Linked DNA regions of Methanothermobacter marburgensis str. Marburg. The main gene of each other region encodes a partner of the protein of the gene in region 2 in a complex. Links are inferred from orthologs where the notes say so. Each region holds a gene or a part of one and is shown on either strand. Other genes may lie near its edges.

Region 1 (10,178 bases), 250 kb from region 2 along the record:
AGATACCTCTGCATCTCTGAGGGCATCCCTCACACCCTCTGTTCTGAGGATGGGCCCTATGGATGTCACAGGATTGGATGGTCCCACTATGACCCTTTCGGCAGATTCAATCGCCTCTAAAACCCCTGGTGCTGGTTTAACCCTGCTGAACTGAACATCCAGGACCTCGGGCTCTGACCTCCTCTCCACAAGGAACTCGTGGAACCCCATCTCACCCTCATCTGTAATTATCCTGATATCGGATTCCTGGTTGCTCATGGGGATAACCCTTGATTTCACACCCAGGGCCCTGCACTGGTGTTCCACAACCCTGTGGAGTGGCATGTCCCTTAAAAGAAGGGTTTTCTGTATCTTGAATGCCCGGTCAAGGTCGCCTATCCTCAGGAGCTCCGGGCATCCAAGTTCATGGAGCCTCTCATGGGTTATGAATGTGTCATCCCGGACCCCATACCATGTCTCCTCGTTTATCATCCCTGCCAGGGTGTAGATAACCGTGTCTATGTCAGGTGCAACGTAGACTCCTGAGAAATAATCGTTCTCAACGGTGTTAACTATCACCGTAACCTCAGAGGGGTCCACAACCCTCACAATGCCCTGCAGGAGTTTCGGTGTGCCTGTACCCCCAGAGAGGACTGTTATCATTGAACCACCTAATCCCTGAAGACGTCAAGTTCCCGGGGCCTTAAGAGTTCCCTTGCGCTGCCAGTGGCGCGGAGGTGCCCCCATGGGTAACCCCTTACTATGACAGCGGGTACGCCCTCATCTGCCTGTCCCATCACAAGGGAAGCTGCCGCTGCCAGTTCATCTGCAACCGCCACCCTGGTTGTCTGGAGGCTCCTGCCATAAAGGTCCAGTTCACCCTTCCTGTCCCACACCGGTGAAATGCCAGCGACTCCAACTGCAACACCGACAGCACCCTCCCTGAAGGGCCTTCCCTGTGTATCGGAGATTATGACAGCCATTTCCCTCCCTGTGAGTTCCTGAAGAGCCCCAAGTATCCTCCTGGCGCTTCCATCAGGGTCCTCCGGGAGTGGAGTTGCCAGTCCCTCCTCAACATTTGACTCGTCAATACCCGCATTGGCGCATACAAAGCCGTGCCGGGTTTCAGATACTATGAAGTCATGGCCAACCTTCAGTATCTCACTGGACTCCTCAAGGATTGCCTCAACTAGCCTGGGGTCCTTACCTGTCCTTGATGCTATTTCAAGTGCCTTGCTGGATGGCTCAATTCTCCTAAGGTCAACGGTGTTTCCCTCTGCCTTTGCCACCAGTGTTTCAGCGATTACTACTATGTCACCATCAAGGAGTTCCATGTTCGAGGATTTCAGGGCGTCCACTATGAGGGCTGCTATGTCATCACCCTCTGAGACAAGTGGTAGGCCCTCCACTCCAGTTAGGGTTATCTCCATTTAAGCACCGGAATTCATTTTTCTCCTGTCGCCAGCTTCCAGCCGTCTCCTGTGTTGAATGCCGCTGCCGAGGTAACAGGGTGTGTGAATGCCGCAAAATCTCCACCGCCCAGTATGAACTCTGCCGCCTCCTCTGCATTTCCGGCTTCAAAGGTGGTTTCTGCTGGTTCTGTCTGCTCATAGGTTGATATGTACATTGAAACGCCTTCAGGGACCCTTCTGACGTTTATCCCATCATCTGTAACTATTCCTATGAATGCATCCGAGTCATTGATTGCCGCCGCGATTCTTGGGGTGTTGAGTTCATCCTTCTCATAGTCCATTGTAAGGAGCGAGAAACCCAGGGCGTCCTTCAGGTTCATCCCCAGGGATATCTTATCTGCAATGGTATCGGTATGGGAACCGTTGGATACAACCGCAGTCCCATCAACTATCCTTATGCAGTTGTATGCTATGTAGGGGTTTTTGAATACGTCGCCCTCACAGCCCTCAACTGGTACAATCGCAACCCTCTCATCAAGGAGCCTTGCCGTCCTGTTTGGGAAGGATCTGCTTGAGACGCGGTATGCCACGAAGGATCCGCTGCTGTTTCTTCCAACTGCCAGTATTCTTCCAAGATACATCATATCACCTGCAAAATTATGATGGTGTTTTAACCGCCTTATCGACCGGAAGGTCTGGGGGTGCCGTTATGATTATTGCCCCCTCCCTGGGCCTTATTATTATTTCACCCTCATCTATGACCCTGGTGTGGACTGCCACCGCACTGTTCTTTATGTGGCTGGACATGTCAATGCCATTAACCGTTACCCGCCTCAGGCCTGCGACAGGTATGAGGTAGTACTCTGATGGCCCGGTGTTTTCACTTATCTGGGGCTTTCCTGATGCCTCACCTGCCCCCCCTGAAAAGGTGGTTGTCACCACAAGGAAAATCAGTATTGTGAAGAGTATATCGATGAAGGGAACCATGTTGAACCTTGGCCTTCCATGGACCTTGTTCCTGTACCTCTCTGTATCCAGGACCATTTTTATCACTGCCGCAGCTTACTCTCAATGATCTCGGCGCTCTTACCGCACCTTTCGAGTATTATATTGTTTATGCTCTTCTCAAGCATGCTGGGCTTGAATGCCACCACAAGGTTTGCCTCAGGGTCATCAACCGTCCTCACGCTGACAACACCATCCGATTCCATGAGGGCCTCGACCACATCATCAACGTCTCCATCAACCCTTATCCTCATGATGGCGTACCCCCAGTTTGTCATCTTCTTTATGAGTTCAATCTTGTCTATCTCATCGTCTATCCTGCCTGTTATGTAGGAGTAGAGGGGCATGAGGATTATGGCAACTGCCAGTCCAAGTATTGTGGTTATCAGTGCAACATAGATCCCCTCAGCCATTGCAGCGGGGTCAGCGTTAACACCTAGGGCCCTGAATGTGTACCATATCCCTATGACGGTCCCTATAAGACCCAGCATTGGGGCGACCTCTATTATTGTCCTCAGCGTCCCAAGACCCTTTGTCATGTTGCTCATCTCAACAATGAAAACACGCTCCATCGCATCCTCAACCTCTGAACGGTTCCTGTAGCCTATCTTGAGGGCCTCTGATATTATCTTTGATACTGGATTCTGGTACTGCCCTATCTCCCTGAGTGCCTCAAGTGCTCCGCCCTTCTCCATGGATTCATTGACCTTACCTATTATCTGGGGTGTGCTAACACGTGAAATCTTTCTTAGGTAGTGTATCTTCTCAATGGACGTGATAAAACCATAGACACCTGTGATTGCTATTATGTATGTTATTACACCGCCGCTGCGGAACATTTCAAGTACTGTGCCAAAGAAGTTGAAAACTGGTTCGAGAAACATTTTTCTGCCTCACCTGATGGGTATTTACCGGAGAGGATATATTTAAAAATAGTGGTCTGGCTGTATTAAATAATTAAATCAGTTTTTCCTCCTCTTCTGGACCGTGGCCCATGACTTCCTCACGAAGTCCGGGAGTTCATCGTAGCTGAATGATTCCAGAAAAGCCCTTGTGCGTGGGTCGCTGGGATAGCCAGAGCCGATGTCCCCAAGTTTCCTGTTCCTCTTCTGTATCCTCTCTATTTCAAGGTCCCTTTCGACCTTGGCTATTATTGACGCTGCTGCAACGGGGTAATACTTTGCATCTGCACCGTGCTCGGCCTTCACCTCGATGTCGCCGAAATGAGACCTTATCTCCTCAGTCAGCCTCTCTGGTTTAACATCCACCGAATCTATTATGACGGAGTCCGGCTGTGCCTCTGCTATTATCCTCTTTATTGCTATCTTCTCTATCTCATTAAGGTTGAAGCCCTTCTCACGCATCCTGTCAATATCCGATGCAGATATCTTAACCGTGAACACCCTTGAGATCCTTCTTATCTTCCGGGCGAGAAATTTTCTCCTCTCGGGTGTGAGCTTCTTTGAGTCCCTTATACCCATTTTCCGGAGTATCGAGAACTTCCTCTCAGGGACCATAACACCCGCCACGACAAGGGGGCCTATTACAGGACCCCTCCCCGCCTCATCAATTCCAAGAACCTTCATCAGATCAGAAAAAAATAATTATTTCATTGCCTTGAGCCTTACCTCAGGTTCAAGTGCCCTTGGTTCTGCAGCAACTATTGCGGCTCCCTTGGCAACCACTGTCATGGGGTCATCTGATATCTCGGCAGGAATGCCAACCTCATCCAGTATCCTCTCCCTGAGGCCCCTGAGCTGTGAGGTTCCACCCACAACAACAGTCTTGTTGTAGACCCCTGAGATGAGTTCAGGTGAGAGCCTTTCAAGTACCGCTGCTATGGAATCCACTATACCCTTTACAACGGGCTCAGCAGCCTCTGCAACCATTTCAGAGTCAATTTCAACCTTTTTAGGTTTGTTTGTCTCCATGCATTTACCTATAACCACTGTTTTGAGGTTTTCAAGATCCTCCTTACACTTGACCATCCCAACCTCTATCTTTGCCTTCTCTGCCTCATGGATGCCTATCTCAACATTGTACTTCTCCTTCACCAGTTCAACAAGGTTGGTGTCAATATCATCCCCGCCGACCCGGATTGTCTCAATGTCGGTTATGCCTCCAAGGGATATCACGACAATGTCACTGGAACCGGCCCCTATGTCAACAACCATGGTCCCTGACGCCTCTGCTATGGGCAGCCCGGCCCCTATGGCAGCTGCAAGGCCCTCACTTATAACCAGGACATAATTTGCCCCGGCCTTCCTTCCTATCTCCTCAACGGCATTTCTTTCAACCTCTGAGGCATCCCCTGGTATACCTATAACTATCCTGTCAATGGACTCAGAATCTCCTGCCCCCATCTCCATTGCATATACAAGGAGGGCCTCTGCCTGTGCAACGCTCTCAATAACACCCTTCCTCAGTGGTCTCACAGCGATTATGTCCTCAGGGGTTCTTCCGAGCATCATCTTTGCCTCTTCACCCACTGCAAGGACATATGATGGGTCCTCCTTCTTGACGGCCACCACAGAGGGAATCTTGTAGATATCAAATTTATCCCCTGCTGGTTTGGCAACCACGGTGTTGAGGGTACCCAGGTCTATTCCGAGTGTATTGGTGATTGCACTCTTCCTTTCCGGTTTCTCTTCAGATTTTTTCTTTCCAAATGAAAACATGCTACTCCTCCTCAAATATGTCTCTAAAGTCAACTGCAAATATGTTGTTGCGGGATGCTATCTCATTTATCCTCTCAACATCACCTGATTCATGAACAGATATCAGCAGTGTTACCAGGACAACGTCTGTAACCTTGAAGAGGGGGTCGATTATATTTCTTATAAATCCCGGAAGCCTCTCTGTAAGGTAGACGTCTGTCTCTATAAACCCGCTCGTTCTGTCCTCAAGGATGAAGGAAAAACCTATTTTATTCTTTTCAGCCTCCCCTGCAAACCTTTTCATATAGTTCTCAGGGGCGACAAGAAGCACAAGGTTGGGTTCGTTCTCAACGTAATATGGGGCTATCTTTATATAGGCCCCTCCCTTTTCCTTGCAGATAAGTGAAAGATCTCTTATTTTGTTGCTTTCGCCATAAAGCATTATTAAATCAAAGCGTTTTCTTAAAAAGGAATCCTTGATGGTAACGTGTTCCCTGAAGAGTATCTTTACAAGATCCCTTGAGGTGATTGCCTCGTAGGCCACAGAGTTGACCATTTCCTCATTACCCGCAATCACACACCACAGCCTGTCTGAACTCTGGGCTGTTGAAACCTGTGCTGCCTTTCTGAGAACCTTTATCTTACTCTCTATCATCACCATCACATCTACTCTAAAAGGAACTTAAAAGAAAGTTCCTCTGCTCCAGAGGAAAACACATGCATATCAATCACAGATTACATTTAATCTTCAGCACATGACTATATATATGTTTCACTAATATTATTCAACATCCAGTGAGGTGCTGATGAGTGAAAGACTGCATCCCTAGGTTAATATACAGGTGCTGATGAGTGAAAGCCAGGTGTTACTCTTCAAGAGGGTCTTCATGTGCCTCTACCTTACAATATTAGAATAGGTGAATTGTGTGTTTGTTAAGGGCGTTGCAAAAAGAGCCAGTTTTCTCATAAGTGTGGCCACCATCCCATTTCTCCTAGGCTACCACGCGGTCAGTATACTCATGTTCAGCCTCATAGCATTCATGATGCAGTTCTTCAGGGACCCTGAAAGAAATATTCCCTCTGAAGATAATATCATCGTTGCCCCCGCAGATGGTAGGCGTTTATCCGGCAAGATAGACCGTATAAAAAGGGTAGGGTCCGATTATCCCCTCATTGACAGGATATTTCCCAATGGTGGTGAGGCTATTCTCATAAGCACCTTCATGTCACCATTTGATGTCCACGTAAACCGGGCCCCTGTTTCGGGAAGGGTGATATACACAGAGCATACTGACGGTAAATTCAGGGTTGCACGTTCACGTGTCCTCACCGAAAATGAAAGGAACCTGATCGTGATAGAAACAGAGCATGGCAATGTTGGTGTGGTGCAGATAGCAGGGTTCATTGCACGGAGGATCGTTCAGTACGTCAATGAGGGAGACTATGTTGAGCGGGGGAGCCGTATAGGTATGATAAGGTTCGGCTCAAGGGTCGACCTCATACTGCCAGAAAACTGTGAGGTGCTTGTGAAGACCGGTTCAAGGTCTGTTGCCGGGGAGACTGTTGTAGCAAGGTTCGTAAAGCCTAAATCAGACCGCAAAAATTAATTAGTCAGACACAACCATATACAACTCTGCAGGTGGCGCTGATGAATGACAAAAAAATAACATCCTTCATATCATTACCTGATGTTTTATCGATTTTAAATGCTTCTTCAGGCTATTTTTCCATTTTAATGTCCATTCAAGGGTATTTTAGTGCTGCATCTATTCTGATGCTTCTGGCTGTCGTTTTCGATTCACTTGATGGGTGGGTTGCACGCCGAACTGGTAGAGTTGATATTCATGGATTTGGCAAAAACATGGACTCCCTTTCAGATGTAATCTCATTTGGTGTTGCTCCAGCCATTTTTATCTACCTAACAAGTGCCCATTTTCGATATATTAATATATTAGTAGGTCTCTTAATAGTAATATGTGGCATACTGAGACTCTCAAGGTTCAATGTTCTCACAGGGGGTGGGAAGAACTTCACGGGACTTCCAATACCCGTGGTGGCGGTTGTTGTATCATCATTTTATCTCACAGGATTCTACAGTGAGAAGGTTGTGGGGGCAATGCTGCTCGCTGTCGGTATCCTCATGGTCAGTAGCATTGAATACCCTCGTGTGGGGGGTAAAATGGCATCTATTGCTTTCATACTCATAACAGCAGCAATTGTAACAGGCATAACTGGAATTCTCACTGTTCCCACAGCAATCATACTTTTTATGGCCACTGTGGCATACATTGCAGTGCCTATAACACCAATGAGACGTGATCTGAATGCTTGATAAGATTAAAGGTAATGAAAAGGGGAATAAGAATAATCCTCCTGATCTCCGGAAAAACAACAGAAAAGGTGACTCGAAAATTGGAGACAAACTCAAGGGACTTGTGGGTAAATTCGGTGGCGGTGAGGGCTCGGATAAGAAAAAACCCAGGCCCATGCCAAAACCCCGGCCCCGGCTGAAAACCCCTGAAGAGCCAAAGGCCAGAAAAGCCCCTGAAAAACCTCTCAGGGGTGGTGAACAGCCTAAGCCCAGACTTACACCACCACCCAAACGACCTGGAGGCCCATCAGGAGGTATAGGTCGGAAAATTCCAGATGAGGACCAGAAAACCCTCGTTGGTGCCCTTGTCTTTGGTGTTATTCTAATGGTCCTTGCTGGTGCAGGCTACTACTTCTTAGTCTACCAGCCATACCAGGAGGTGCTGCAGAACGCCAAGGCCACAAAGATCGCTGAGGTGGACGCACTCTTCAAGGGCCCCCTTGCAACCGACCCCCAGAAGCAGGCCATACTTGCACAGATAGATGCCGCTGTTACACCCGAGGAGGCCCTGGCGGTTGATGTTGTGGGTCCCGCAACACAGTCATGGCGTACCTATCAGAACCAGCAAATAAATATAAAAAAGGACCGTGTTGGCAGGGTCATGGTTAATTACACAGATAACGACCAGCAGAAGCGTGTGATAATGAAGGTTGCTGATGCAAAGAAATTTGTGAGCCAGGCCGATGCAACCGTGCTTGCAAATACACAGATCCAGACCCCTGATACCGTTGCTGTGCCAATAATGATCACGAGACTGCAGGCGGCAGGCGGCCTTATAAGTGTGGGTAACATGGTCGACGTCTACCTCAACCAGAACGCCACCGAGAACAATACATCAGCTGCAGCATCAACACCAAGAATAAGCGGGGCTACTGTACTTGCAATTCTTAGATCCAAGGACAGCGGTACAGTGGACGCGCGCATACTAAACACTCAGCGGTTAACACTAAACACAATAACCTCACAGAGCGAAAATGAAAGAACATCATCAACAGATGTGGAGCAGCTCCTGCGGGCGGCTGCCTCAGGTGGTCTGAATGAAGCCGAGATCAATGCTATACTCCAGAACTACGGTATAAGGCTGTCCAACTATGAGAGGTCATCAAATCTGGGAGAGCTTGATGCCAACTACCTCATAATACTCGAGGTCCCAAGGGAGGATGTCCTCTTCCTGATACAGAACATGAACAGCATCGTTCTGACTGTGCCAACACAGAACGCCCCTGACTGGATGATCAGGGAGCTTCAGAGCATATACGGCTGACTAAGCCAAAAAATTTATTAAATTTTTATTTAATATTCTAGGTGGGGATGTTTATGAAAAAATGGGTGTATGTTGTTATAGCTGCTGTGTTCATGCTTTCCATTCTGGGAGTCTCTGATACAGGGTCAGCTGCCAAGGAGACATGGGTTTCTGAAAAACCATCTGCAACCAGTTTCAGGTTGAAGGACCTGACCGCTGTTATAACCGTAAAGATAAAGAACAATGACAACAACGTCCAGTACTTCAAGATAGGGCAGGTATACCAGGGAAGCCTTTCAGAGAACAGTACAATTAAATGGCTCATCCAGTGGACGAATCCAGCGGCGGTTAAAATGGTCAAGTCAAGGACGCCTGAACTGGGGGGTGACTACGGCTGGAAGGTGAAACCTGGGGAGACAAAAACAGTGTCATTTGGCCTCAGGGCCACGGGGGATATGGGTGAGATACCCAGTTACATCGTTAATGTTGAGTCAGATAACAGCAATTACTGGCCACTTATAAATGAGCCTGGCCTCATGTCCTCATGGTTCATGCCCAATGAGATAGAGGTCCTAAACCCATCACTGGATCTCAGATACTGGAAGGGGACCTTTGGGTTCACTCTGATCAACATCGATGAAGAGAAGGTTTCAGGTATCGTGAGGGCCCCCATTGCCCCTGCAAACTCAAAACTAGTGTACAGTTCACCCAAGGCATTTGTGGATGATGACCTCTTTGTGAGCACACAGGTTGCTGCATGGGATGTCACAATGGACCCGGAGACCTCACAGAGGTTCGTATACACCTACGAATGGCCCGCTAAGGTAAGCGGAGGTAACGGTTCAACCAGTGGTGGAGGCTATTACCCGCCAGGCACTCTTCAGGGGACAACCGGTTCATCATCTGTTCCAGGTGCTAAGACAGGTGCCCCCTACGGTCCACTGGTGATAGGTGTGCTTGTGACTGCAGCCGCAGTTGCCTACACAAAGATCATACGTTAATCATCCCACCTTAACTTTTTTATGGGGACATTCATGAGGCTGGCAACTTTTCTGATAATTGCAGGCATGTTCATAGTGTCGCTCTACGCCCTTCTTGAGGTGAGTTTCTATTCCTCACAGGTAATTGTTCAGAACCCTGACATCAGGGCTCCGGTCATTGAGATACCATCCATTAACCTTGAGGAGACCATCAACAACCGATCCGTTTTCTATGGAGTCTACCATGAACCCATGTCCTACCTCCCTGGTAACAGAACCGTCATACTCTTCGGACACAGGACACTCTACGGCTCACCCTTCCTGAACCTTGATAAGTTGAAGCCGGGGGATGAGGTCAACCTTAACTGGCCAGGGGTTGGCCTTGCGACTTACAGGGTTAATCGATCATTCATCGTGCCAGCATCCTACCAGATATCCGTGAATCAGGGGGCGAGGCTATTTCTCATCACATGCCACCCCCTTGGATCAACAAGGGAGAGACTGATAGTTGAGTGTAAACTTGAAGGCATA
Region 2 (10,152 bases):
TGCCCGTGGAGATTAACGGCCAGGCCGTTGGGGAGATCTACATTGACCCCATCACAGGCGAAAACCTTGGAGGGGCTGGTGGTGCTCCATGATGATCAAAACAGAAACCGAATGCTGTACAATTTATGCGGAGGATGTTGAGGATGCCGTTGTCCTTGAGGGCTCCCCTGGTGTGGGGCTCATAGGCAACATCCTCGGGTGGCTCCTTGTTGAGGACCTCAAAATGAAGGAGATAGGGTACATTGACTCCAAGTACTTCCCTCCACTTGCGGTTCTCTACAAGGGGGTCGCAATACATCCCTTCAGGATATATGAGGGGGAGGGGATAGTGCTCTTCCTCTCGGATTTCATCCTTCCACCTGCGGTGGTCTATGACATGACAAATGCAATTGTGGACTGGATGACCCGCAACAGCAGCAGGGAACTCATAACCTTCAACAGCATGGTTGTCCGTGAAAAGTCGCAGCCGGTTGCAGGTGCAGGTAACAGCCAGGAGGTCATCCAGAGACTCGCAGATCTCGGAATACCCATAGTCCCCTTCGGTAACCTCAACGGTATTTCAGGAACACTGCTTACAAGGTGCGCTGTTAAGGATATACCTGCCTCATGCCTCTTTGCAGAGATACTAAACCCCTACCCCGACCCCAGGGCCGCTGCAAGTGTTGTTGAGGTTCTAAATGAGATGCTGGGTACAAATGTTAACCCCGAGCCACTCCTACAGGAGGCCCAGGCCATAGAGTCACGCCTCAAGAAGCTCGCAGAGACCGTTCAGGGGGAGGCAGAAACACCCATCTACATGTAAAAGTTTATATATGAAGAGATCCAATATCTTTTTACTCTTTTGGTAGGGCCCGTAGCCTAGCCAGGATAGGGCGTCGGACTTCTAATCCGAAGGTCCCGGGTTCAAATCCCGGCGGGTCCGCTAAAAACAGGTGAGTACGGAGGGGCCCGTAGCCTAGCCAGGATAGGGCATCAGACTCCTAATCTGAAGGTCCCGGGTTCAAATCCCGGCGGGTCCGCTCACATTTTTCTATTCTGATTTTAAGGTTGACTTATAAAGGTATCTTTTAAATAAAAAGTCAATTTCCGTTGATTATAAATCTACCTGAAGTATGCGTCAAGTGTCTCGGCAGGGAACCTTATCTCACCGTATTTACCCCCGCCGCCGGGTATCACGGTGAGTGAGCCCTCTCGAAAGGCCTCAACTGCCACCGCAACACCGGCATCGATACTTCCAATATCCTCAATGGGGGCACTGAGAAGGACATCGATCTCTGTCCCGAACTCCCCCACAAGGCCCTCCCAGATGCCCTGCACGAACTTTGTTGTGACACCCTTACCATACTTCATCCCTATTATCTCTGCAAGGGGCATGATATGGACATACGGCGGCCTGTGGGGGGGATGGTGTGGCTCATCCCAGGTTGAAAGTTCATAGATCCTGTAGTCAACACCCTTCTTGATCCTGCCTCCGCAGGGGCATTTCATCTTCATCTGAAGTGCCTCTTCAGGGCTGTAAATCCTGTAGCACCTTGTACATGCGGTCATATGGTACTTTCCAAGGCGGGGGTCCAGGCCATAGTTTGCCCTGATCCTGCACTTCCTGATTGACCTTTTGAGGGATGTGAAGGATATGTCATCCATTTCAAGCTGGTTGAACTCCCTCCCAAGCCTGTGGGGCCACGGTGAGTGGGCATCTGAATTTGTGAGGAATGGTATATCTGCAAGTTCAGATATCTTATCGGCCATTTCAGTGTCCGCAGAGAGTCCCAGTTCAAGGAAATCCGGCCTTTTTCCGTAGCAGTCCATGTAGGTGTCATATGATTTGTACATGCTGGTCCATGGTGTGAAGGCATGTGCCGGACCCGCGATACCATCGTATTCATGTACCATTTCAAGTATCTGGGCCCCGTTCATCCGCACCCTGGGTCTTCCATCTGAGGTGGTGGTTGAGGGCATCCTCTCCCCCATTTCCTCTGCAGCCTCCAGGGATGGAAGTATTATGAGGTGGTGAATCCTCCTTGAGTCCTCAACCTCCGCGGTTATTATGAAGCTGCACTCATCCCGCACATACACACCATCCCCTGCGTATTCCGTGGATTCCTCAATGATTTTCCTCCACCCAGGGTGGAATGCGTCCCCTGTTCCCACGATATGGAGGCCCTTGAGTTTTGCCTGGGGCGCTATTGCTTCAATGACCATGTTGCGGGATGTTGCCCTTGAAAAACAGCTGTGTATATGTAGATCGGCATTTAAAATCATTTAATCAGCCAGAAAAAATAATTGAGAGTTAACCTATGTAACGGAGGTCCTCCTCGCCGGGTTTGAGATTCAGCCTGTCAATCATCTCCTGCTCCATCTGCTGGGCCCTGGAGATCATCTTCCGTGTCTCCTCTGCACGCTCCTCGAGTTTCTCAAGGTCAACCTGGAGCTTTGTCATCTCAAGGAGCACCTCCAGAAGCGCCCTTGCAGCCTCCGCATCTATGAAGTAGCCTGGTGTTTCACCCATGAGGCAAACTCCACGCATACCCCTCATCCTTCCCATTCCAAGGAGTAGTCCCGATGCACCTATTATACCCCCATCTGCAGAGCGAAGGATAACATCATGATCTTTAAGGCTCTCAGCAAGTTCCATGTCCGTGGCTGCACCGTAAACCCTTGCCTTTTCAACAGGCTGGCCGGTTGCAAGTCCTCCAAGGGTGTATATCCTCTCAACCCCGTAGCCCTCAACAAAGTCGAGTATCATGCCGCAGATCTCATACTGGCCCTCAGGTGAAAGACCCTGGGTGTTCCCAACAAGTATTATATAATCCCTTTTATCCTCACCTGCATCCCTGAGGTAGTAGAACTCGTTCTTCATTGGTTCAACTATGCCATTCTCATCTACCAGAACCTGTGGTGGGAATGATGGAGAGTAGAGTTCAGCGAACCTGACAGCCTGGAGTTCATCTATTATATGGTCAGCGGCGAGTTTCCCGACATGCCCTATCCCTGGAAGTGCCTCAATGAAAACCGGGCTGGAAAGTTCAACATCCTCCAGAATATTTATGGTTGTTTCCCTCATTTTATTCACCACTACTTCTCAAGTAAAACCTCTCTTTTGAGTCTTCTCCGGTATTCGCCATACCTGTCCTCAGGGGAAAATTTTGGGGGATAAACAACCCCTGTTGATCCACCGCAGCGGGGGCATACATCCCTAAGGGTGTACTCCATGCATGAACGGCATCTTCTCATCTTCATGTCAGTTCACGGAGGAATTCTCCCTCTCCACCCTCTTTTTCCACTATATCTATGCACCTCTGGGCCGCTTCCTTGAGCTGTTTCTCGGCCTTGAGGTAATCTGTTGATTTCACTATAAGCCTGTACCTGGGGGCCCCGACGGCCTGGACGGTTATGCCCTCATCCTGGGCGGATTTAAGGGCCTTCCTGATTATTTCAACACCGTTGGGTGCATATGACTTTATATCAACATATCCTGTGATCTGAACCTCGGGGGGTGTTATGTTACGTTTGGCAACCTCTGTTATGACAGCGGCCCAGTCCTCTGGGACGCCCTCCTCCAGAAGTGCATTTTCACCCTCCTCTGCAGCGGTTTCAAATGCGCCGTAGAGGTCGCCGAATATGTCCATGAGTTCGTATCCGACCTCCTCGTAGGCCGTGTCGAGGTCCTTTCCCAGGTCCTTTGCTGCCAGTTCAAGGAACTTTTCAGCCTTCTGCTCTATCTTCCAGGCCTGGATCTTCTTTGTACGCTGGTCCTCCCTTATCCTTTTCATGGAAACATCCACGTGCCCCTTCCTTGGGTTCACGCGGAGGACCCTGGCAACTATCTTCTGGTTCTCCCTTACGAAGTCCCTTATATTCTTAACCCATCCAGAGGATACCTCGGATATGTGAATGAAAGCCTCCTTCCCTGGATATTCCTCCAGGGTTGCGAAGGCGCCGTAGTTGAGGACCTTGTGAACGGTCCCAACCACCAGTTCACCCTCTTCAGGCCATTCATTTTTTCTTCTTACCATGAAAAACACCTAGATTAATCCAGGACCTCTAGAATCTGGGCTTTGATCTTTGATTTTCCTCCTGTTGGCTCAACAAGTGTTTTACCGCAGATTATGCACTGGACGTATGAGGCTGCCCTGTCAAAGACCACCTGCTGGTTCCCGCAGTCCATACATTTAACCCGGAGAAAATTACCTTTCGTATTGTAGAACATCACACATATCACCCCTAGGCTACAAATTCAACTCTTCCAGCCCTGAAGGACCTTTTCTTGATGTGTGATTTTCCACATTCCTTGCATTTGAGCCTGAGGTCAAGTTTCTTGACGGGTTTGTTACCTGAGGGTAGCGGACGTGGGTAACCCCTGTAACCGGCTGTTACACGTCTAAACTGCCTCTGACCCCATTTGAGTTCACTTGCCTTTCTTCTTTTTGATTCAAGTACCTCGTGAACTGTGTGTTTTCTACAGTTTGGACAGTAAGTTCTTCTTTCCTTGGGAATCTTCATATCTAATCACCTCTTAAGTGAAAAAGTAAGCCTTTAAAATAACTGGAACTTTTTTTATACTGGGTTAGTATATCTCAAATCTCTATTTATACCTTTGTATGGAACCTTTCAGACAGACAGAAATGTACCAGGAGAATGGTATTTATGAGTACCTTATCCTCCTGCCCTTCCTTGCATTTATAAACACATCTGCATTGAGCGATGGGAGTGTAACAATGTCCTGCGGTCGAAATGGGCCGTAAATTTTTTCATCGACCCCCATTATCCTTGCAGGCACCTCCTCAAATATCAGCACCGTCTCAATGCCTCCCCTATCATCCAGTGCATTGGCCCTGATTTCATTTTCAGAGGGTTGGGAATCTTTTTTCTTCGGCTTCTGGATAACTTCAGGTTCTGCACGGGGTTTCTTTTTCTCTTTATCAAGTTCTATCGAAGGAATTATTTTCTCCCTGAATTCCCTCAGGGTCTCTATAAGTGAAAAGTAGAGTTCCTCCTCCTCGGGTGTCATGTTGAGGGGGGTTGTATCCTGGAGGTCAAACTGGGGTTTCCCGTTGAACAGGTGGTATGACCTCTGGACGTTCATCACTGCACTGTCTGTTATCTTGTGCTCCCTTCTCTCGCAGATCTCGGTGGCTATCCTCTGGGTGTCCCTTATAAGGTAGTGTTCCTTTGCAAAGGGGTCATTTCCAACCGCCTCGAGGAGATCCTCCAGGTAGCTGTGGACCCTCTCATAGAAGTCATCACCAACCCTTGCAAGACCGCTTTCAGTTCTCTCCTTTTTCTGAATCCTCCTCAGTTTCTGAAAGAATTCGTCCAACCCCATTCCTCACCAGCAGTTATTCCTCTGCCTCGATTCTTGGAGCAAGGAGGAAACTCAGCTCTCCCTCATTGCTGGCCATCTTCAGTGTTAGTTTAAGGGGCATGTCATCTCCCAGGTTGATGATTGCTGTCTCACTGAACTTATCGGCCTTGAGCATCTCCTTTATCTTGTCAAGTGAGTAAACACTCCTTGCAGGTTTAGTTATCTTTTCACCATGGAGATATTCTATCTCGGCGTCTCCGAATTCCCCCTCGGCAGATGCCATGAAGCGATCCTCATCAACACGGAATGTTATCTTATCGGAGAATATGTCTATATCTGCTATTGAGTCCTTGAGGAGCTGGAATGGCACCTCAAATTCGTTCTCATACTGGATTTCAGGAGGACTTGGGGTTTCATATTCAATGTCAATCAGCCTTATCTTGAAGGTCCTTACTGCCTCTCCCTCAAACTGGACTATAAGGTTCCCCTCATCGGTTGATAGTATAACCCTGTCGTTTGCCTTGGCCCTCTTGAGGACCTTCATGAGTTCCTCTGTATCCACGTTTATTTTCTCTGGTTCATCGCAGACATATTCATCGAACAGTTCAGATTTCAGTTCAAGGTGCACGTATGTGATATGGGACCTGTCAAGGGCGTCGAGACGCAGGCCTTCGGCACTGATCTGTATCTGAACCTCATCAACAATGGATGATATGGCATCGAAGCTCGTCCTTAAAATGTTAGGATCATTCAATTCTGCCTTGAACATTTTCGTCCTCCTTATCCTATATAGCTAGATATTGGGGTCATTCTTTATATACTATTTCTCCTCTTTTTCCTCTTTCCCTGTTTCAGCACTCTTAACCTGTTTATAGAATCTTTCAAGGGGGGTCCTGCCTACAATGCTCTGTACCATTGAGGCACCCAGCAGCAGGAGACCAGTGAGTATGAGGAATGCTGCAATGACTGTGTTCTCACCTGAGACAACGTTATCCACAACCCTCTCTGATGAGCCGATAATTGCGATTATTCCTGCGATTATAAGGACCGCTCCAAGGGCCATGGCTGAGTACCTGACTATTTCATCCCGGTACCTTATTATCAGTGTCACCGGGAACCCATGATCAGATTCATCATTCTGGATTTCTTCCCTTATCCTTGATATGAAACCCTTCAGAAACTGGGTTCCTCTGGTTTTTCCTTGTTTTCAGCTCCGGAATCTTTGGTTCCGGTTTTTTCGGTGCTCATCGTGAACCGTCCTCAATCTTCAGAATCTAAAGCAGAGCACTTCATGCCTCAATCGTATTCCCTCCAGGTGTACTTGCAGCGGGTGCACCTGAAGAACCTTGTTTCAGATTCATCAGCCCTTCTTGTCTGCTGCAGCCACCAGAAGGCCTCCATGTTACCGCATTTTGGGCATTCCACCCTTGTTGTTGGTAGTGTGCTCACATCATCTCCTGTGAATATGACGTTGTCCTTTGATTCAACTTCCTCTGAAAAGTTGTATTTGTCCTTGAGTTTATCTGTGATATCCTTTTCATAGCCACACTGACAGCTGAATTTTCCCTTCGCAGGAAACATTACAGCTCCGCACTTGGGACAGAACTCCATTTTCTTCCTCCTGATAAGAGAAACTAAATTTTTTGATTTTTAAAATTTTTCTGCAATGACACTTATAATTTTTTTGATTTAATTTACTCCATTCTGGTTTCTAATGGATTTTATGAAGTCATCAAGTATCCGTGAATGGTCAAATGCAAGGTTATCATAGGGTATATCCTCAATATGAAACACCCTGGCTTCGGCAGCATCGGATCCTCCAACAGGTCTTCCTGAAGCAACTGCAGTGAAGCAGATGCTCACAGTGTGTCCCCTGGGATCCCTTGAGGGGTCCGAGTATACGCCAAGAAGACCCTCCAGTTCCACCTCAAGTCCGGTCTCCTCGAGGGCCTCCCTCCTTGCAGCTTCTTCCACTGTTTCTCCGTATTCAACGAATCCTCCTGGAATGGCCCATGAGCCCTCATATGGGGGTTTTCCCCTCCTTACAAGTACCAGGGTGTTCTCTGATAACCTTATTATCACATCCACCGTGAGTAGTGGTGTCCTCATATCAATACCTCATGCGCTGCCCCTTGACTCACCAAGTTTAACCCCTGATGCAATGAGATGTGCCGCCCGGAGGGGCTCGGGAATGGAACTTCTGGTCGTTGAGAGCCTCACAATCTCAGCTGCATCCTCCTGGTCTATACCGGCAGTCTGTATGTAAACTGTCTCGGTGGATTCTACCCGGTGGATCTCCCCGGCGTCATCTATCATCTGCCACCTCTTCTTCCAGTCAGGGAATCTGTGCTTCAGGGCTATCCTTATCCCCTCAAGGTCAGGGTATTTGCGTACAACCACTATGACAGGGAGTCCAGTTCTTGAGGATATCTCATTTATATCCGCCACGTTGAAGCCGCCGAAGGTGAGGCCATCCAGCATTATAACCCTCAGCTGGTTGAGGTGTCTTGAGCCATTCACCATTTCAACTATCTTCTCTGTGGCATCATCCCCATCCACCCTTATCTTCGTTGTGAGGACCCCGTCAAGCCAGTGCCCTCCCCTGAAGACTGTGCCCACGAGGAGCACGTCCTCGTCACTTTTGGGTGTGAATGGGGCGTCATCTATCCCGAGAATCCTTATCTCGGATTTTATCTGCCTGAAATTACGGTTCTCCATAAAAAATAGTTAGGCGGACTCTATGAGTGACCTGAACTCATCGCATCTCTCAATTAGAGTCCCAGCTGCCTTGATGAGTGATTTCTTGGGGCTCCTTGCCCTTATGTAAAGCTGTGGTTCCCCCACTATGGGGTGGTCGATGGAGTAGGCCGCGGCCTTAACGGTTTCATCCTCCATCAGTATGCTCCTCAGTACATTGCAGAGGGTGTGTGTTTCGCCCTCGAATACTATCTCCATTTCATATCTCTTGTTAAGAATGATTTCCATTTTTCATTACCCCTTAACCTTCATAATTCGCTGATAGTTTCCTTTTTTCCCTGTTTTCACAGTTGGGACACCTCACCTCGTCCCTGCCGTTCATCTCCATGAAGTGCCTGCACCTTGTGCACATGGCCTTTATGACACCAAGGTCACGGGATGAGGTCTGGAGGTCTATACCATCAAGGCCCATAACCTTCGTAACCCTTGCCTCCACTATATCCCCTATCCTGAAGGCCTCTGTAAGTTTAGAGAGGTAGCCCTTCTTTGCCTGTGAAACATGGACGCCCCCAACAAAGTAGGTTGCAAGGGCCCTCCTGTTACCCTTGATGCTGTGTATTCTCACAAGGGCCCTCTGGCCCCTCACATCTATTACCTCTCCAATAACCCTTGAGCCTGTCCTGAGGACGGGGGGTGTGCTGAACTTTGAGATTACCTTTATGCTCTTATTCCTATCATCCCTTGCAACCTCTCCAACAACAAGGGACTTTATTTCTCCATCGTCGTCGTAGGTCCCCTCTGAGGGGAGTACCTCTTCACTTACAGCTAAAAAGTCTCCGGGAAAAACTATGTCCCCAGATTTAACTTTCATCCATTCACCTCTTGAAGGTAAAAACAATACCTCATAGTTATAGTGGGTTATGATTACTTTCTGATTATATATATGCTTTTTGTATGATAAGTTGAGGATCGATCGTTACTCACAGCGTATGGCTGTAAGATGTCAACATGGTTTTCTGCAGGATTATCCGTCTGCTTCTCAGTGAACCACCGATCCCAGGTAAGATCGTTAACATGGTTTCTGCAGGATCCAGTTAAACCATCAGTGAAGCTATTCAAGAAATTATCTCATCGAGGACGTAATCCTCCCATTCCCTTTCACCAAGGGCTATCTCAAGTTCCGATGGGTTAAGGAGTGGTCTATCATAGATCTGTGAGTCGTCAATGGCAATCCTTGGGCAAGCTGTAACCACGAACGCCTCGATCTCCCTGAATGGCAGCAGTGCCTCCGGTGATACGTTTTCAAGCAGGAAGATGAATGCATCCCTTCCAGCAGCCTCCAGCTTCCTCTTTACCTCAAGGGCCAGTTTGAATCTCCTCTGCCCCTCCTTTGATGAAACTATTATCCCCCACCTACTGGCGGAGGAGGCCCTGTTTATCCTTGCGAATCTGATCCTGAGGACCCTATCTGCGAATTCATCCAGTCTCCTTACTTCACCATGGTAGGGGTCAGCCACCACAACATCCCTTCCTGTTAAAAGTTTTATGCCCAGTGGATGGAAGTTTCCGCTTCCGATGAAGAGGTATGCATCTGCATCGGTATTTCTGATGGCTGAAAAGTTACACCCGAGTACCTGGCCCTCGGCGGTGTTTACCCCTGAGCCCTTAACAACCTCAAATCCCCTCTCCTCAAGGAAAGACGCTGCCTCATCAAGGAGGTGGAGGTGCTGTGCGGTTGTTGCAAGGCCCACCCTTTCGTGGCCATCCAGGAGACGGGCAGCATCCTCAAGGACCCCCCTTACATCAACCCCTGAACGGGCCTCGATGAATATGACGGGCACCTCATAGTCAATGGGAAATGGTGTGTGCCCGTAGTGGATTATGAGATCAGCCATGCCCTTCATCTTCCTGTCTGAAACATCACATGCTCCGAAGCATGGGTCTGCAGATATAAGAGCTGTCGCATCCGTTTCTGATTCTATAATCTCTGCAAGTTCAACAGCCCTTGTTTTAAGTCCCTCAGGAAATTGAAGTCCAACAACATCTACTTTGAGGCGTTTTATTTCCCTGATAACCCTTTCTGTTTCAAGATCATAGAGTGACATTTAATCATTCAGCCCCCATCCGGGATGTCCTCAACGGTGACCCGC
Region 3 (10,164 bases), 1.3 Mb from region 2 along the record:
ATTCCATCTCGTGAAATACGGGAGGAGGGAACCCATAGATACCCAGATATCAGTGGGTGACCTTGTCCTGATAAGCCGTGGAAACCCCCTCAGAAGTGACCTCACAGGTACCGTGGCGGCGAAGGGTAAACGCTTCATTGTGGTTGCCCTTGAAAGTGTCCCCCGCTGGGCCCTGAGGAACGTCAGGGTGGACCTCTACGCCAACGATATAACATTCCAGAGGATGATAGACAACCTCAGGGGTGCCGGCAGGAATGTGTTCAGGGTTTTAAGGTTTCTGCTGGGGGATGAAAAGCCATCTGGTCACCAGATTGTTGAATTTGAACCAGTGGACCCTGAACTCAACAGGTCACAGAGGGAGGCTATAATGAGGGCCCTGGGTTCAGATGATTTCTTCCTTATACACGGACCCTTCGGTACAGGAAAGACCCGTACACTCCATGAACTCATAAGGCAGGAGGTCAGGAGAGGTAACCGTGTCCTTGTGACGGCTGAGAGCAACGCTGCAGTTGATAACCTCCTTGAGGGAATCGCGGGTCATCTGAGATGTGTCCGTCTAGGACACCCCCAGAGGGTCTCCAGGACAAACCTGCAGGAGACACTTGCATATAAACTTGAGAACCACCCCGAGTACAGGAGGGTCCTCGAATACCAGGAGAGGATTGACGGGCTCATTGAGGAACGTGAAAGGCACCATAAACCCACCCCCCAGCTGCGCAGGGGGCTCACAGACAGTCAGATAATGATCAACGCCACAAAGAGGAGGGGTGCCCGTGGCATATCCCCAAATGTGATGATATCCATGGCCCGCTGGATAGAGGTCAACCAGCAGATAGATGAACTCCACAGGAAGATGCAGGAGATTGAAGTTGAAATCGTTGACAGGATAATCCGTAACAGCCAGGTTGTCCTTGCAACCAACTCATCTGCGGCCCTCGAGTACATAGATAATGTGAAGTTCGATGTTGCAATTGTCGACGAGGCATCCCAGGCCACAATCCCCAGCATACTCATACCACTCTCACGTGCACCAAGGTTCGTGCTGGCAGGGGACCACCGGCAGCTTCCGCCAACCATACTGAACCCTGAGGCCTCTGAACTGGAGGTGACACTCTTTGAGGAGCTCATAGGTTCATACCCTGAGAATTCATGGATGCTGAACTGCCAGTACCGTATGAACCCTGCCATAATGGAGTTCCCGAACAGGGAGTTCTATGGGGGGAGGATAAGGGCCCATCCCTCCCTTGAGGAAATCTCAGTACTGGATGTTATATCCACTGAGATCCCTGACTCAATGCCTCACAGAAAACTTGCGGAAAGGGACCCTGTCCTCTTTATTGATACCTCAAAGGTTGGGAGGGGTGAGAGGAGGCTGAAGGGATCAACATCAATCCAGAACCCCCTTGAGGCTGACCTTGCAGTTATAATCGCTGGTGCACTCATCAGGATGGGTGTGAAAGAAGAGGAGATCGGTATAATAACACCCTACGACGACCAGGTGGACCTGATATCCTCCATGACCGGTGTTGAGGTTAACAGTGTGGATGGTTTCCAGGGACGTGAGAGGGAGGTCATCATCATCTCAATGGTTAGAAGTAACAGTGAAGGTAACATAGGTTTCCTCAGGGACCTCAGGAGGCTCAATGTTTCACTTACACGGGCAAGGCGCAAACTCATAATAATAGGTGATACAGGTACCCTCTCATCCCACCCCTCCTACCGGAGGCTGATTGAATACTGCAGGGACCAGGGATTCCTGTATGAACCATCAGGCGATGATCTGAGGGAGTGGAGTCCATGATCCTCAGAACCAGTCCGTTGACAACCCCCCCTATTACATATAACTAGTGGAGTCCATGATCCTCAGAACCAGTCCGGTGACAACCCCCCCTATTACATATAACTAGTGGAGTCCATGATCCTAGAACCAGTCTTCAAGGCTTTTCTGTGTGAATGAAGCCCCTTCAATTTTTTTAAGAGCAGCCATTACCCTTTCCTCTGAGAAGCCATGCTCACCGCATAGGAAGTCTATGACCCCATCCCTATCGGGTTTTCTCCATCTCAGTTCATAGTCCCCGGTCACGTCAGGTTCAAGGAATATCCCCCTGAGGACCTCGGGGTCGCCTCCGATGTCCCCATCAATCTCCTCAATTACACTGAATACGTCACCCTTTTCCTTTATGAGTTTGAGTCCCCTCCTGGCGCCTATCCCCTTTATTCCATCATTGAAGTCTGTGCCAACGAGGAGTGCCAGGTCCACGAGCTGTTCATGGGTGATTGAAAGATTTCTGAGGGCAGATTCCAGTTCAATTATCTCTGGTTCCTCCAGTTTTCCGCTGAGTGTGAGGTTTCTCACGACTCTGGGGGCTCCGAAGAGGAGGCAGTCGTAGTCCTGGGATGCCACTGCCCAGGCATCACCCCTCCTAACAATGAATGATGCCTGTGCCTCGCCTTCTCCCGGTGCCTGGACGTATGGGATCCCTAGGAGTTCAAGGAGCCTTTTGGAGCTTTCAACTATATCCTGTGACATCCTTGAGGACCTCACAGCATATTTCCTTGCCCTCTCGATGTCCCCCTCCTCAAGGGCCCTCCTCCATTCCACTTCAGATTTCTTCCGGGTTTCAATACGCCTTGTCACTGTTTCGCCCTTCAGGTGATGGGATTTCCCATCAAAAACATAGGCCATCCTTATATCCCTCTCCATCACCGCCGCTGTCCTGTAGAGTATGCCGCTGAGGTGGGATGTCACCCGCCCCTCTGAGTCCATGAGGGGTGTTCCATCCCTCTGTCTTATGCTTGAGAGGAACTGGTATATGCTGTTGGCTGCATCAACTGCAACGGTGCGCCCCCTGAGATCATCAAGCCTTATCTTCTCTGCCGATATTATATCCTTTAATTTAACTCCCATGAAAACACCGTTACCGGAATTCTTCCCTGAACCAGTCGAATGGGAAGGTCTCCTTTATCCTTATGAGCACCTCGTCCTGGTGGATTATGTTGTAGGTCCTTGTGAGCATGGGGGAGTCTGTTTTGAATATTTCCCTGAGTTCTCTGCTGGGGCTTTCTATGTCAAGGATCTCTATCTCCCTGCGGGATTCTATGCTGTGCTTCTTCAGTATCCTTCCTATGGGTATATCCGCCCTTATGAGGTCCTCTCTGAAGCCATCCTCAAGCCTTGATAGTGGTATGTATGATACTGCGTGTATTAGCGGTTCATTATTCCCTATCACAACCACCCGGTGATTAACCATTTCCCCGGGGGATATCCTGAGTTTATCTGCGATTTCTGGAGTTGATGGTATGAATTCCTGTTTTATGGTCCTTATGGTCACTGTTCCCCTCAGCACGTCAAGTATCCTTGTTACCGAGCCGTCTGTTGATAGCAGTATCTTCTGGGTGTTTGAGAGCCTCCCTATTATCCTCTCGATGCGTTCAATCTCCTCCAAGACATTGACATCCATTTCCTGCCTCCCTCATAATGCGGGTCTTCCCATTTTTTTATTCAGGTGCGCTGATCACATGGTGATGGAATCATATCACTTTAAGAATTCACCTTATTTTCTATTCGGGTGCACTGATCACCCCTTTAATTGCTGATTCAGCCACAACCGCCGGGTTGGCCAGGTAGACCTTTGATGATGGGTCACCCATCCTTCCCCTGAAGTTCCTGTTGGTTGTGGCTATGCTAACCTCCCCTGGAGCCAGGACCCCCATGTGGGCCCCGAGACAGGGCCCGCAACCTGGGTTGCAGACTATGGCCCCTGCCCTTAGGAAGGTCTCTATTATCCCATCCTCCAGTGCCCTGAGGTAGATCTCCCTTGAGGCGGGTGAAACTATGAACCTCACATCATCATGGACCCTTCTATCCCCAAGGACCTCTGCTGCCATTTTGAGGTCCTCGTAGCGGCCGTTTGTGCATGAACCAAGGAATGCCTCGTCTATGTGGGTTCCCTCAACCCTGTAAACAGGTGCCACATTATCCACGTCGTCGGGGCAGGCAACCTGTGGTTCGAGGTCAGAGACATCGAAGTGGTGGTCCTCCACGTACTGGCTGTCCCCATCTGAACGGTAAACCCGGAAGTCTCTCCCTGTCCTGGACTTTACATACTGGATTATCCTCCTGCTGGGCTCCATTATACCGTTTTTGGCCCCCATTTCAACTGCCATGTTGCAGATGGTCATCCTTCCGGCAACGTCCATTTCATCAACCGTGCTTCCAGTGAACTCCACAGCCCGGTATGTTGCACCATCAACGCCTATTTCCCCTATGATTTTCAGTATAACATCCTTTGCTGTGGTGAACCCCTGCAGTTCGCCTGTAACCTCGATGCGCATTGCCTCAGGCACCATGAACCAGGTTTTTCCTGTGGCGAATACCATTGCCATGTCCGTGGCGCCCATTCCAGTTGCGAATGCACCGAATGCCCCGTATGTGCAGGTGTGTGAGTCTGCACCAACTATGACCATTCCTGGGCGTACAAATCCCTTCTCAGGGAGGACCTGGTGGCATATGCCCTCAGCGTTCTTGAAGATATTATTTATTCCCTGCTCAGATGCGAATTCAGATGTTACCCTCTGGAACTCTGCTGCCCCTATTGTGTTGGGTGGTACGTTGTGGTCGAATACCATGACCATTCTTTCAGGGTCCCATACCCTGTCGGGGCCTCCCCTTGAGGCTATCTCCCTGAATGTGCGGATTGTTGGGGGTGATGTGCCGTCGTGGGTCATTGCAAGGTCAACCCTAGCCTCTATTATCTCGCCGGGTGTGACCTCAGCCACTCCGGCTGCATCTGCAAGGATCTTCTCTGTGATGTTCATTTTAACCACCTGAAAACTATCTAAGGATACCTTCAATCCCTTCGCTTATGTTCATTCCAGCCACCTAGAAGTCAACAGGCCCCCTCACAGACCTTACGATCCTGTAGAAGAGTTCATCGTTAATGTATTTCCCCTTCTCCCTGTTTTTCTTTACCTCCTCCACTATCCTGCAGAGTTCCTCCCTTGTAACCTCTATACCGTACTCCTCAAGTTTTGCCTTGACTGCCCTGCAACCTGAGTGTTTGCCCAGGACTATCTTACGCTGGTGGCCTATCATCTCAGGGAGGAAAGGCTCATATGTGAGGGGTTCCTCTATCACCGCGTCCACGTGTATGCCTGACTCATGCCTGAAGACGTTCTTTCCAACAATGGGCTTGTTTTCAGGCACCTTCATGCGGGTGTGCTTCTCAACGAGCCTTGACAGCTCATAGAGGACGCTGATGTTGAATCCAAGGTCAATGTCATAGATTATCCTCAGGGCCATTATAAGCTCCTCAAGGGATGTGTTCCCGGCCCTTTCACCTATACCGTTAACTGTGGTTGAAACTGCGGTTCCACCTGCCAGGAGCCCCGCTATTGAATTTGAGAGTGCCATGCCAAAGTCATTGTGACAGTGCATCGCTATGTCAACATTTATATCCTTTCGAAGTTCCCTTACAAGGTAGTCCATTCCCTGGGGGCTTATGGCACCCACCGTATCTGCTATATGGACCCTGTCTGCCCCGTAGCTCTCAGCCTTCTTGTATATCTGCTTGAGGAAGTCCAGGTCAGTCCTTGTGGCGTCCTCTGCTGAGAATGCCAGAAAGAGGCCGTGGTCCTTTGCATACTCTATGGAGTTCATGCACACGTTGAGGGCCTCCTCCCTTGTGAGTTTGAGTTTGTGTTTGAGGTGGAGGTCAGATGTGGCCATGAAGGTGATAACACCATCAACGTCACAGTCAATTGCAACGTCTATGTCCTCCTTCTTTGTCCTGCTCAGGGCCAGTATATCTGCATTGAGGCCTTCATTGGCTATTGTCTTTACTGAAACCTTTTCCTGCTTTGATACGACTGGGAAACCACTTTCTATCTGGTGTATGCCAAGTTCATCCAGTTTTCTGGCTATTTCAAGTTTTTCCTCGGTTCCGAGGCATACCCCTGGGGTCTGTTCCCCGTCGCGGAGTGTTGTATCGTAAATCGTGATCTTATCGGGAAATTCTAATTCAGCTTCCTTATTGAAGGGACTGACGAAGTATTTCAAGGGATTACCACCTTAACTGATTTATTAAAATGAAGACTCTAGTATTAATTTAAATTTGATATTTAAGTATAAAAGGTTTGAGAGTTCAGCCGTCTTCCGGCCACATGCCTTATCTGGTGGTGGTTGTCCTGTAGTTCAGATGTGGATAATGGGCAGTTACGGCGGGTGCTGGTTTTAATTGCCTGTGGTTGTCCGGCGCTTTTCAGCCTCCATGCTCATGAAGTGTAACCATCTTCAGCTCAAGAAGCCCAGATTACCCAGATTCTGCCTGACCCAAGCCTATTCAGCTTCAGCCTCAAGAAGTTCAAGGTAGGATTTTCTCTCGAATCCCTCGCTTACCCCCAGTTTTCTGTAGAGCTCAAATATCTCGCTGAGGGCATCCCCGTAGTCACTGCCATCAGGTAGGTCCCTCTCTATTTCAAGGTAGGTCCCGAGGCCCCTCACGGTGTCAATGGATATGGTGAAATCCTCGAGTGAGTAGGTCCTCCTCTCCTTCAAGACATCCCTAACCCTTCGAAAGCCAAGGGACTCCAGTATCCCTGCTGCTGTTTCAGCGTCTGCAACCTCAACCTCCAGTTCCTTCCGGGTCTTGCTCCTATCATCAATTTTGGGACCCTTGTAGGTTATGAATGTCCTTTCACCTGTTTTTCTTATTCTCAGCGCTTCGTCGGTCTCTGCAAAGTCCCTGTGGGGGGCATTGAAGTATATGTCAGTCTGTTCCTCATCTGAAACATGGCGCCCCCCAAGTGATATTATGCGCTCGCTTACCTCATCCCCACTGGAAATTTTAGCCTTAACCTCAACCTCTATCAAACTCTACCACCCTTCAATACCACTGGATACAGAGGTATCCTCAAGTCCAGTGTATTCCCTTAAAAACTGTGCCGATTCATCAAGTTCTTCAAGGAGGGCATCTATGATCCTGTCAACACCCTCATATGGACCGAGGATATCGTCCCTTTCATCCAGGATGCTCTTTCTCTTGCGCAGGTCTCCCTTCACCTCAGGGGCCCTCATTCTCTCAAGGTACTGCCTTCTGATGATCCTCATGTCCATATGGAGATTGTACCTTATCCTCTTAAGGTTTTTTATGTATCCTTCAACCTCCCCCAGAAGCTCAAGGGCCTCCTCCCTGTTTGAGGGATTTATTTCAAGTCCCTCAACTCCAAGTTCCTCAACCTGTTCCTTGTAGATTCTCGGATCGATAACCACATCATCCCCCCAGCAAGGACCCTGGGTCCTAAAGAATGCTGTATATGTTATCACTATGAAAATCAAATTATTTAAATTGTGTTATAAAGGGGTGAGTAATTTTACAGGGAACAGCCAGAAGGGTGTGAATGATTTCAATGCACCCTCTGAATTATTAAATATATTATTATCTATAATAACTAGTTTTTTACGTCAATATTAATATAGGTGCATTTAAATTTATATGTAGGTTTAAACTTCACCGGGAGGTATCTAGTTGACAGATGTGGATATCAAGATAGAAAATATTGTTGCTTCTGCAACCCTTGGGAAATCCATTGATCTCCAGACAGTTGCTGAAGCCCTTGAAAATGTTGATTTTAACCGAGAACAGTTTCCTGGTCTTGTATACAAATTAAAGGAGCCTAAAACTGCTGCTCTGATCTTTGGATCAGGTAAACTGGTATGTACAGGTGCAAAATCCATTGAGGATTCCAAGAGGGCCATAAAACTCACAGTTGATATGATGAGGACCATGGACCCTGATATACCCGAGGAATTTGAGATAAAGATCCAGAACATTGTTGCCTCGGCAAACCTCGGGAAACCACTGAACCTTGAGGCCGTTGCCCTGGGACTTGAGAACACGGAATATGAACCTGAACAGTTCCCTGGCCTTGTTTACAGGCTGGATGAACCCAAGGTTGTCTTGCTGCTCTTCGGTTCAGGGAAGGTTGTGTGCACAGGTGCCAAGAGTGCTGAGGACGCTAAGCTTGGAGTTGAAAAGACCAAGGCAAGGCTTGCCGAGTTAGATCTGATTTAATGGTGATATTTTTGATTAAACTTGTAGTTTTCGATCTTGACAATGTCATTATTGATGGGGAAGCCATAGACGAGATAGGAAAGATCGCTGGAGTCGAGGAGGAGGTAATGGAGATCACCGAAAAGGCCATGCAGGGTGATGTTGACTTTGAATCCTCCATAAGGGAGAGGGTGAAACTCCTCAAGGGGACAGCGGTTGAGGATATAAAGGCAGTTGCAGGGGAATTACCCCTCATGGAGGGTGCCGAGGAGGCCATCAGAACCCTCAAGGAGAAGGGTTACCGTGTTGCGGTTATAAGTGGAAGCTTTGACCTGGTGGCCGAACCCATCAAAGATAAGCTTGGTATTGATTATCTGTTCTGCAACAGACTCCATGAAGAGGACGGTGTGCTGACCGGTGAAGTGAGCGGCCCTCTTGTGGAAAACTCAAAGTATGATGTTCTCTGTAAAATCCTCGATAAGGAGGGTATAAGCACCAGCGAATGTGTTGCTGTTGGTGATGGCGCCAACGACATATCCATGATACAGGCGGCCAGGTTGGGGATAGCATTCAATGCAAAACCTGCGCTCAGGAAGAAGGCTGACGCCGTGGTTGAGGAGAGGGATCTCAGAAAAATACTGCCCATCATCGAGGAAATAGCTGAGGTGGACGATAAGCTGGATAAACTCGGCTACGATGAGGTAATGGACCTTAAAAATGAATACGAGGAGAAGCTCTCAGGCCTGGCATCTGAAAGGGATGAACTGAATAAAAAGGCCCGTGAAATGAAGGAACTCAGGGATAAACTCAACACCGAACTTCGTGAAACCCTCAACAGGGCTGTTGAACTCAGGGACAGACGTAATGAGATAAATGCAAAGGTTGAAGAGAACAAGAAGCTCAGGGACGAGATAAACCAGGAGATAAAGAAGCTTGAGTGGTCATCCGGTGGGCGTGACAGGATAAAGATAGAGAACGAGATCCGTAGGATAGATAGGATCATAGAAACAAGGGTCCTTGACATTAACAAGGAGAATGAACTGGTCAAGACCGCCAATGAACTACGTAAGAAGCTCATGAAGATCCAGGAGGATGAGGAGACCAGACAGAAGGCCCTTGAACTCAGGAAGAAATCAGAGGAATACCACGAGAAGGTGGTCTCACTTTCAGAGGAGGCCCAGAAGTATCATGAGGGGATGCTTGAGTACTTCAGAAAGACAGACGAGATACGTAAGAAGGCTGATGAAGCCCATGAGAAGTTTCTTGAATTCCGCAGGATGGCCTCAGAGAAACATGAGGAATTCAAGTCAACCCTTGGCAAAATTAAGAGGATAAACGAAAGGATCAACGCCCTCAGATCAGAAAATAGAAATGTTAAAAGAAGGGCCACCCGTGAAAGGGATCTTGAGGAGAAGGAGAGAGCCCGTGAAATATATGAGAAATTCAAAGAGGGCAAAAAGCTTACAAAGGATGAAATCCTTCTTCTTCAGAAGCACAGGATCGTTTAGGGGATCATATATGTGTGAAGGGAAGTCCTCAGACGAAGAAAAGATAGAAGTGTGCTTCATATGCCATAAGAAGTTCAACATAAACGCCGATGACTCAAGCCATTATCATTACGGTAAGTACCCGATGTGCAGCTACTGCAGTGACTTCTATGGATTCTACAGGTGACGATTCTGAGTGGTAAGATGCACGAAGTTATAATATGTGAGAAGCCCAAGTCATCAGAGAAGATCGCAGGAGCACTCTTTCCAGATGCGGAGAGAAAGAAGTACAGGAAGGTGTCCTACTGGGAATATTCTGAAGGCAATAAAAGGGTGACCATCGTATCGGCGGTTGGTCACCTTTATTCACTTCGCCCGAGTAAACCCGGAGAAGAGCACTTCTTTGACCTTGAATGGGCGCCCCTTCATGAGATTGATAAGAAGAAGAACTACGTTAAGGATTACCTCAATGTAATAAAAAAGTTCGCTGCCGGCGCTGACCGCTACATACATGCCTGTGATTACGACATAGAGGGTACACTCATCGGTTTCAACGCCATCAGATATGGCTGCGGCGAGGATGCGCTCCAGAAAACCGTCAGGATGAAGTTCTCAACCCTCACACG

Evidence for each region.
Region 1: the proteins of pcn (region 2) and rnhB are in contact, whole or in part, in a crystal structure (PDB 3P83), measured with the Archaeoglobus fulgidus proteins. The link is inferred for Methanothermobacter marburgensis str. Marburg from one-to-one orthologs. Residues at the interface, in WP_010877842.1 of Archaeoglobus fulgidus: Val39, Ala42, Asn43, Val44, Ala45, Met46, Leu125, Asp168, Ser194, Asn218, Tyr219, Pro220, Ile237, Leu238, Ala239, Pro240, Arg241, Ile242, Glu243, Ser244; in WP_010878125.1 of Archaeoglobus fulgidus: Ala74, Ile178, Ala179, Ile183, Arg190, Ser195, Asn196, Leu197, Arg198, Gln199, Lys200, Thr201, Leu202, Asp203, Phe205.
Region 3: the proteins of pcn (region 2) and fen are in contact, whole or in part, in a crystal structure (PDB 1RXZ), measured with the Archaeoglobus fulgidus proteins. The link is inferred for Methanothermobacter marburgensis str. Marburg from one-to-one orthologs. Residues at the interface, in WP_010877842.1 of Archaeoglobus fulgidus: Asn43, Val44, Ala45, Met46, Pro120, Arg121, Pro123, Leu125, Gln151, Met192, Ser194, Asn218, Tyr219, Pro220, Ile237, Leu238, Ala239, Pro240, Arg241, Ile242, Glu243, Ser244; in WP_010877775.1 of Archaeoglobus fulgidus: Lys326, Ser327, Thr328, Gln329, Ala330, Thr331, Leu332, Glu333, Arg334, Trp335, Phe336.

What each region holds. Positions count from the first base shown.
Region 1 is NC_014408.1:1,292,282-1,302,459, forward strand. Bases 2,171-5,026 are described here. They hold rnhB (ribonuclease HII), read right to left. Parts: upstream 3,983-5,026; coding sequence 3,359-3,982; downstream 2,171-3,358. Other genes in these bases: MTBMA_RS06855 (ExbD/TolR family protein), read right to left, coding at 2,171-2,435; MTBMA_RS06860 (MotA/TolQ/ExbB proton channel family protein), read right to left, coding at 2,441-3,280; MTBMA_RS06870 (rod shape-determining protein), read right to left, coding at 4,001-5,026. Also shown: cofD (2-phospho-L-lactate transferase), read right to left, coding at 1-642; MTBMA_RS06845 (coenzyme F420-0:L-glutamate ligase), read right to left, coding at 651-1,409; purO (IMP cyclohydrolase), read right to left, coding at 1,424-2,032; more of MTBMA_RS06855, read right to left, coding at 2,049-2,170; more of MTBMA_RS06870, read right to left, coding at 5,027-5,074; MTBMA_RS06875 (hypothetical protein), read right to left, coding at 5,076-5,708; MTBMA_RS06880 (archaetidylserine decarboxylase), read left to right, coding at 5,980-6,660; MTBMA_RS06885 (archaetidylserine synthase), read left to right, coding at 6,702-7,385; MTBMA_RS06890 (DUF515 domain-containing protein), read left to right, coding at 7,378-8,688; MTBMA_RS06895 (hypothetical protein), read left to right, coding at 8,742-9,668; MTBMA_RS06900 (class E sortase), read left to right, coding at 9,702-10,178. UniProt on the Methanocaldococcus jannaschii protein: Endonuclease that specifically degrades the RNA of RNA-DNA hybrids.
Region 2 is NC_014408.1:1,539,986-1,550,137, forward strand. What follows is about bases 4,208-7,037. They hold pcn (proliferating cell nuclear antigen (pcna)), read right to left. Parts: upstream 6,075-7,037; coding sequence 5,340-6,074; downstream 4,208-5,339. Other genes in these bases: MTBMA_RS08280 (30S ribosomal protein S27e), read right to left, coding at 4,208-4,210; MTBMA_RS08285 (50S ribosomal protein L44e), read right to left, coding at 4,225-4,503; MTBMA_RS08290 (DNA replication complex subunit Gins51), read right to left, coding at 4,646-5,320; MTBMA_RS08300 (hypothetical protein), read right to left, coding at 6,126-6,416; MTBMA_RS08305 (transcription factor S), read right to left, coding at 6,602-6,916. In the rest of the region: MTBMA_RS08240 (PepSY domain-containing protein), read left to right, coding at 1-92; MTBMA_RS08245 (proteasome assembly chaperone family protein), read left to right, coding at 92-802; MTBMA_RS08260 (TIGR00375 family protein), read right to left, coding at 1,102-2,262; MTBMA_RS08265 (proteasome assembly chaperone family protein), read right to left, coding at 2,291-3,064; MTBMA_RS08270 (RNA-protein complex protein Nop10), read right to left, coding at 3,076-3,240; MTBMA_RS08275 (translation initiation factor IF-2 subunit alpha), read right to left, coding at 3,237-4,016; more of MTBMA_RS08280, read right to left, coding at 4,031-4,207; more of MTBMA_RS08310, read right to left, coding at 7,038-7,414; MTBMA_RS08315 (endonuclease dU), read right to left, coding at 7,424-8,023; MTBMA_RS08320 (DNA-directed RNA polymerase subunit L), read right to left, coding at 8,033-8,290; MTBMA_RS08325 (exosome complex RNA-binding protein Csl4), read right to left, coding at 8,304-8,873; diphthamide biosynthesis enzyme Dph2, read right to left, coding at 9,118-10,107; hpt (hypoxanthine/guanine phosphoribosyltransferase), read right to left, coding at 10,116-10,152.
Region 3 is NC_014408.1:211,141-221,304, reverse strand. The notes cover bases 916-3,757. They hold fen (flap endonuclease-1), read right to left. Parts: upstream 2,909-3,757; coding sequence 1,922-2,908; downstream 916-1,921. Other genes in these bases: hacA (homoaconitase large subunit), read right to left, coding at 3,562-3,757; MTBMA_RS01070 (chorismate--pyruvate lyase family protein), read right to left, coding at 2,919-3,461; MTBMA_RS01080 (IGHMBP2 family helicase), read left to right, coding at 916-1,801. Also shown: more of MTBMA_RS01080, read left to right, coding at 1-915; more of hacA, read right to left, coding at 3,758-4,818; MTBMA_RS01060 (homocitrate synthase family protein), read right to left, coding at 4,883-6,058; cyaB (class IV adenylate cyclase), read right to left, coding at 6,338-6,871; MTBMA_RS01050 (hypothetical protein), read right to left, coding at 6,875-7,270; MTBMA_RS01045 (TATA-box-binding protein), read left to right, coding at 7,527-8,072; phosphoserine phosphatase SerB, read left to right, coding at 8,084-9,559; MTBMA_RS09055 (hypothetical protein), read left to right, coding at 9,570-9,725; topA (DNA topoisomerase I), read left to right, coding at 9,743-10,164. UniProt on the Methanocaldococcus jannaschii protein: Structure-specific nuclease with 5'-flap endonuclease and 5'-3' exonuclease activities involved in DNA replication and repair.